DNA from 2 places in the Lactiplantibacillus sp. C232 genome. Region 1 is predicted to be linked to the other one. Evidence: predicted binding sites of a transcription regulator. Region 1 holds the regulator's gene; the other holds the start of a gene.

What was found. The regulator NrdR, encoded in region 1, represses ribonucleotide reductase genes. The targets are predictions, from matches to a motif close to ACACNATATATNGTGT.
Region 2: MZO41_RS00220 (deoxynucleoside kinase) is a predicted target of NrdR. The motif match lies at 1,566-1,581, and genes of this name have one in related genera.

Annotation. Positions count from the first base shown of each region.
Region 1 covers NZ_JAMSKZ010000001.1:220,660-224,081, reverse strand. The annotation lists gene dnaI (primosomal protein DnaI) at 1-223, opposite strand, end outside; gene MZO41_RS01095 (replication initiation and membrane attachment family protein) at 227-1,630, opposite strand; gene nrdR (transcriptional regulator NrdR) at 1,652-2,167, opposite strand; gene coaE (dephospho-CoA kinase) at 2,209-2,802, opposite strand; gene mutM (bifunctional DNA-formamidopyrimidine glycosylase/DNA-(apurinic or apyrimidinic site) lyase) at 2,812-3,422, opposite strand, start outside.
Region 2 covers NZ_JAMSKZ010000001.1:46,855-50,276, forward strand. The annotation lists gene MZO41_RS00210 (ABC transporter substrate-binding protein) at 1-5, shown strand, start outside; gene MZO41_RS00215 (glycerophosphodiester phosphodiesterase) at 26-712, shown strand; gene MZO41_RS00220 (deoxynucleoside kinase) at 894-1,541, opposite strand; gene mscL (large-conductance mechanosensitive channel protein MscL) at 1,646-2,026, opposite strand; gene MZO41_RS00230 (YhgE/Pip domain-containing protein) at 2,530-3,422, opposite strand, start outside.

The DNA.
Region 1 (3,422 bases):
CTTGAGTTGGCTCGTGCCGCGCAATTTTACGTTTCTCTTCACAAAATTCATATAATTTAGCCGCTGAACGTTCTAGCGCATCCGAAGATAATTCGTTTTGATGAGCAGCTAAAAACTGGCGAACATCTGGATCTTGGTACACAGCTGTCATTAACGCCTCATACCGATGATTCAAGTTTTTCCGATTCATTAACGTCCGGAGTGTTTCTGAGATATTCTCCATGTTTTAGTCCTCCTTTTCCGAATTTGTCTCAAGCTTTGCTAGTCGATCAGCAAGCTGTTTGCGTTGGGCAGCAGTAATTTGTTTACCGGTCTGAGCTGGTTGCTTACCACTCTCAGTCTGTTGCTGTTGTTGGGCCCACTTTGGCATAATCTCCTTACGCGTCGGTCGATTGTTCTTGCGCCGTGTTGGTGTTGATTTCGGCTGTTTACGTTGCTTCAAATACATCAAAGCCGCTTCCGGCGTCGTAATGCCGTGTTGTTGCCAATCATTGGCGACTGTTTCTAGCAAATTACGATTAAGGGCAGCTAACTCCCGATTTTGCAATAAGTAGTAGATCACCATGTTGATGACGGCATTGGGTAATACCCCCCGACCAATTAAATCATGAACTAGTCGGTTCTCACCGCTCGTCACAAAACCATGTTTCTCCTGCTTCAAAGCTGATAAAAAGTCATACGGCGCTGTCTGCTTAGCATACGTCACGAGTTGCTGCTCAGCCGTTGAGAGCTGTGCTGAAGCCTTGTTATCCTTAGTGGTCGTCGTTGCAACCGTTGCTTCCGTAGCGACCTGCTGACTCGAAACTGCGGGCCGTTCATAGCGCCGCGCAATCAATAATTTCAATTGATTTTCATCAAACTGACCCGTTGTTAAACTAGCCACTTCACTGATTAACTTAGCCATCTCAATCTCACTGATGCCGTAGACCCGACTTTCCGTAATGATCAGTTGCCGTGAACTCGCAACCTGTTTGAGATCAACATAGTTCTGCTTCAAAATTTGCCCCAACAGTTGCCAGTCAAAGTCATCGTCACTGAGCACGGGCGAGTGATCCTCGGCCGGTTCATTGGCCGCCAATTGGGCGCGCACCTTTTGCACTGAAAGAGGTGGCGTCGTAACTTTTTGACTATCAACGTGAAACACATCTAAGATATTTGCCGTCACGTCTTTGGCAGCCGTCAAGTCAATCGGCTGTGCTGCAAAATCGCCAGCAAGTTGTTGATAACGTAACTCACCGACCGTATCTAACAATAGGACACTCAATAGATCATCCGCAAAGAATTGTAACGCCAGTAATGGTGCTTGTAATTGATAAATGTACATGGCACCCAATTCATCTTGTTGATAATAGCTGCGCAACAAGCCAGTTGCTTCAAGTTTACGCCGAGCCGCTAACACCGTCGGCAAGTCCACATTTAGGATGCCCAGCAGTTCCGCGTGACTGCGTCGATTGCTCAGCTCATTCTCGCTACTCTGTAAGCTACGTAACGCCGCGTACAAGCTATATGCCAATGGCCCCATCAGTGGCAAGTATAATTCCGCCAATACAGCTTGTTGCGCCGCACTGAGCGCTGGTGCTTGCGGGACCACTAACCCAGTTTTGGGTGTTAAGGGTTCATCATTTGGCATGTTGTTCACCATTCTTTTTAACTAATCTTTTTTTCGTTTAGGTGCGTGGGTCGTCTTCGCTGACGGTTTTGCCAGTTTGACCTTATCACGCTCCATCATATCTTGGAGTTCATTCAAGAAGACGTGCATATCCTTGAATTGCCGGTAAACACTGGCAAAACGAATGTACGAAATTTCGTCAATATCTGCCAATTGCTCCATGACATACTCGCCGATAACTTGGCTTGAAATTTCATTTTCGCCCAGTGACCGGACCTTATTTTCAACATCATCAACGACGCCCGTCATGGTTTCCATGCTAACGGGTCGTTTCTCGGCCGAGCGAATAATTCCGCGCAAGACTTTTTCACGATTGAATTCTTCGCGGGCACCATTTTTCTTAATGACTAATAATGGCGTGGCTTCGACCCGTTCAAATGTTGTGAACCGGAACCCACAGTTTTCGCATTCCCGGCGCCGTCGAATCACGCGACCATCATCAGTTGGTCGACTGTCAACCACGCGGGAGCCATTATGATGACAATGTGGACATTGCATAGACTTCTCACCCCTTGTAACAACTAACAATCAGTTTTTCTTTATTTAGTAATAGTTTTCAGCCATTTTAACACGGCTGCTTTAGTTTTATCAATGTTGGCCCCGTTATCAATGACAACGTCAGCCCTTGCGACCTTCTGTGCAAGTGGCATTTGGCTGTCAATTCGTGCCTGAGCCGCCTGTTGCGATAAGTGGTTACGCGCCATCAACCGCTGCAATACTACGGCGGGTGATGCCGTCACAACCAACACTTGATCACAAACATGTTGCCAGCCACTTTCAAATAACAACGGCACATCTAAAATAATTGCGTCGGGCTGTTGCTGGTTTGCCGCGACAATCGCTTCGAACATCGCGTACTGAATCGGTAACCGTGTAATTGCGGTTAAGTCTTGTAAAGCTTGAGCATCGTTAAAAACCAACTGGCCAAGCCATGGCCGATTCAGTCGCCCGTCTGCCAGCACTGCTTGCTGACCAAAGTGCGCCACAATCTTTTGGGTCGTCGGTTGGCCTGGCCCTTCAACCTGCCACGCGATTTTATCCGCATCAACGATTGGTAACTTAGTTGCCAGCAGCTTAGAAACAGTCGACTTACCAGTGGCAATGCCACCAGTCAATCCAATCAACTTTGTCATCTTGATCACCTACAACCGTTGTTCTAACGGGCAAAAATGGGTCCCTCGCTGTGCCACTTTGATTTTCTCAATAATTGTGCCACACCGTTCGCAAGGTTCCCCTTCACGACCATAGACGTGTAAGTGATTTTGAAACTGACCGGCTTCACCAAATGCCGTTGAAAATGAATGAACAGTGGTGCCGTGACCTTTAATTGCCATCGCCATTTCATCAATAATGTTTTGGCGCAATGTTGCAATCTCATCAGTAGTTAGTGAATTAGCAGGCCGCATTGGATGAATCTTACTCATCCATAGCGTTTCGTCCGCGTAAATATTCCCAATGCCCGCAATCTTACTTTGATCCAACAATAGTGGCTTGATCATCTTTTTCGACTTGCCAAAAGTGGCCGTCATATAAGCCAGTGTTAACTGTTCAGCAACGGGTTCCGGGCCAATTGTCCGCAATCCCGCCACCGTGTTTTCTTCACCGGTCGGCACGAGCGTCATTCGCCCGAACTTACGCGTATCGTTGTACAGCAAATCACGATCATCGGTCAGATGGAAGATCACGTGCGTGTGTTTACCTTGATCTTCACCACGCGGTACAACATTATACTTGCCTTCCATCCGCAAATGCG
Region 2 (3,422 bases), 170 kb from region 1:
ATTAATTGGAAAGAGTTGAAGAATTGTGCCAAATATGTCGTTGATTTATGGTCATCGGGGCGTTCCCGTTAAGTTTCCTGAGAATTCGCTAGCTGGGTTTGCGTATGCCATCAGTCATCATATCGATGGCTTAGAGTTTGACGTCCATCTTACCCAGGATCAAATACCAGTGATTATGCATGACGAACGAATCGATCGAACTACTAATGGGCAAGGGGCCATTGCGGATCTGACCTTCGAACAGTTGCGTAGATTTGAATTAGCAAATGGAGAGCCCGTCCCATCCTTACAAGAATTTTTAAACTTAGTGAGTGGAGAGCCCGTTCACTTGAACCTTGAGTTGAAGACTGATCGACACTATTATCTTGATATCGAGCGGATTGTGCTACGGATGGTCCGGCAGACTGACTTAATTTATCCGGTCGTTTTTTCGTCGTTTAATCTGAAGAGTTTACAGCGGGCCTACGCCATTGATGCCAGCCAGAAATATGCTTTTTTGACTTCAGCGCGTCTGGGTAATCCGGATGAGTTTGCGACTCACGAACACTTAGAAGGGGTGCATCTTGAACACTATCAACCTGTACACCATGTTGCTGAACGGGTTTGGACAGTGGATGAGCCAATCGTAATGCAACAATTGTTCGCAGCCTCGGTCAATGCGGTGATTACCAATAACTTTGAGTTAGCCCAACAAGTCCGGGCAGCCATGTAATCGAGCGCAATTGTGCTAGTGCGGCATTCAAAGATTGTCGTTTGGTAATGCGACACTACCCGCGCTACCTAGTTAGCTGGTCGCGAGTCATTAAGAAGTTTCTGTATTGTTTGCTCGCTAGATTGTGCGCAATAAAAGCGCCAGTCCCCATTATCGGGACTGGCGCTTTTAGCATGATTAATTAAACTGTGGTTGGATTGCGAATCTTGCCTAATTCAGAATCGATTTGAGCCAGCACTGCTTGTTGGTTAGCAGGTTTTTCCAAGTCGTACTGTTGTAAATCAATCTTCATTTTAGGGCTAGCATCGTATTCATCGTACCATTTCCGATAAGCGGTCCACATCTTATAGTAATAAGATTCCAGTTCAGGGTTGTGGTCGAACTGTTCGTAGTCGCGACCACGCTTCTTGATCCGGTAAAGAATCGTATCGAAGTCAGTTTCAGAGTAGACCATCAAGTCTGGTGCCTTCTTAGGCAGTTCAGTCAATTCGGTCATCATATTGTCTAGTAGTTGCAAGTAAACATTCAATTCAGTGTCAGAGATGTTTCCTTCAGCGTTGTTTTCTTTGGTGAAGAGGGCATCTTCATAGATGGAGCGGTCGAGGACGTTGTTATCGTCGGCCAATGCCTTCTTGATCATTGCAAAACGTTTGTTGAGGAAATAGATTTGTAATAGGAACCCGTAATTCTTAGGATCCGAATAATAAAGTGGCAATACGGGGTTGTCGCCAACCGGTTCGTAAAATGCCTTAGTTCCAAGGTGGTCAGCAATTAACCCCGTTAACGTGGTTTTGCCGACCCCAATCATTCCTGCTGTTATTATCACCATGATAGCCCCTCTTTATAAAAAATTGCACAATATATTGTATCTCAAAAAAAGTTTTAATACCATATAGACTTTTAATGAAAAATTTGCTTGGGAGCTATTTTCACTTATTTTTTAGCCTGTTCCTTTAATAAATCACGAATTTCTTCTAGATATTGCGCGGAAACATCGACTTCTTCTTCCTCGGGTTCTTCTGGTTCATTTTTAACCACTTTATTAATAATTTTCACCAGAATGAAAACGACGATGGCGACGATGAAGAAATTAATGATGGCATTTAGAAAGGACCCGTACTTAAAGGTAGCATCACCGATACTGAACTTTAGATTGGATAAATCAACTTTGCCTAAGAAAATCCCAATCAGTGGATTAATTAAGTTGTCTGTCAACGATTTAACAATGGCCGTAAAAGCGGACCCAATAATAACCCCAACGGCCAAATCAATCACGTTACCGCGGGCAATAAATTCCTTGAATTCTTTGATCATGCGACTCGCACTCCTTTATTAATTGACTGTTAACAGTATAGCCAAAATCAAACGCTGACTCAATCAATATACCAATCTAATTTAACCGTAAGCTTGTCCCTAACTAAAGCATACCCATACTAATTTGAGGTGGTATCATGATTAGTTTTGTTTGGATAGTGACTTAATGTTGTTATGAATGATTGTTGTGGTGCATTTGAGACTAGTTAATGGTTTTAGCTGGTTGGGCTGTTGACTGACAAGTTAGGTGACTTAGCGTGTGTGACATCCGGTCAAAATGAGTCTGTGAAAAGCAGTCTCAAGTAATGGGGAAGTCGTTTCAATATTAGTAGGGATTTTCACGAATACTAATAATATGGTAGTAGGTTATGGTGTTGACCAGCGAATCAGAATTAACAGCACCATTTGGGTAAAGTCGTCAACTTAGTTAGCTGCTAAAAACGACTCTCTCTGATATAGAGAAAGTCGTTTTGGCAGTGTTTCGAGATCATAAATCCAAATAACTAATTCGTTTTATTGTCAGATGCTTTAGCTTGAGCCTTTCGCCGAACCAACGTGGCTAACTTACTCTGAGTGGCTTTGACGGCGACGGGGTCTTCAAAGTCAATTTGAGCCAGCCGAGGGTAACGACGGATAAAGAACAACCAGGTCAGAGCAATAAACAGCATTAGAATCAGTGCTAAGACGCCCATCTCAGGAAGAGCAGAATTACCAGTCATCAAGGTCTGCCGCAAGCCGTTGACGCTGTAACTCATTGGTAACCACGGGTGGATTGTTTGGAAAAAGTGACCTGACAGCTGAATTGGATACGTTCCGGCTGAACCACCGAGCTGTAAGACTAGTAGTACCATACTGAAGAAGGCGCCAGCTTTGCCGAAGACAAGGTTAAGCCAAGCGACGATCGTCATGAAGAGTAGCGCCGTTAGCGTGAGTAACAACCAAGTGGCAAACGGATGAATCGGGCTGAGTCCGTTGATTAACATCATCAAGCCGAGCATAATCGTACTTTCCATGATTGAAAAGACGAGCATGATGCTGGCCTTGCTACTCCACCAATCCAGTGCCGATTGCGGGTGTTTGCGTGGGGTATACATATCAAACATCATATTGAGGGCGAGCGCGCCGACAAATAACGAGACACTTAACATATACGGCGCCATACCAGTACCGTTGTTTGGTACATCATCACGGTCCTGGTGAGTTGTAGTGACGGGTTTGGCAACTTGTTGATACGTCAGTTTTGATGGATTGAGATTCCCCTTGCTTGCGGCCGTTCCTAATTTGGTCGCTAATGCTTGGTTACCAGTTTGAATCTTATTACCAGCGGTTGTAACTTGGTTAGCACCCACGGCTAGTTGCTGAGCTCCGGTGGCTAATTGCCCATTGCCACTAGTGA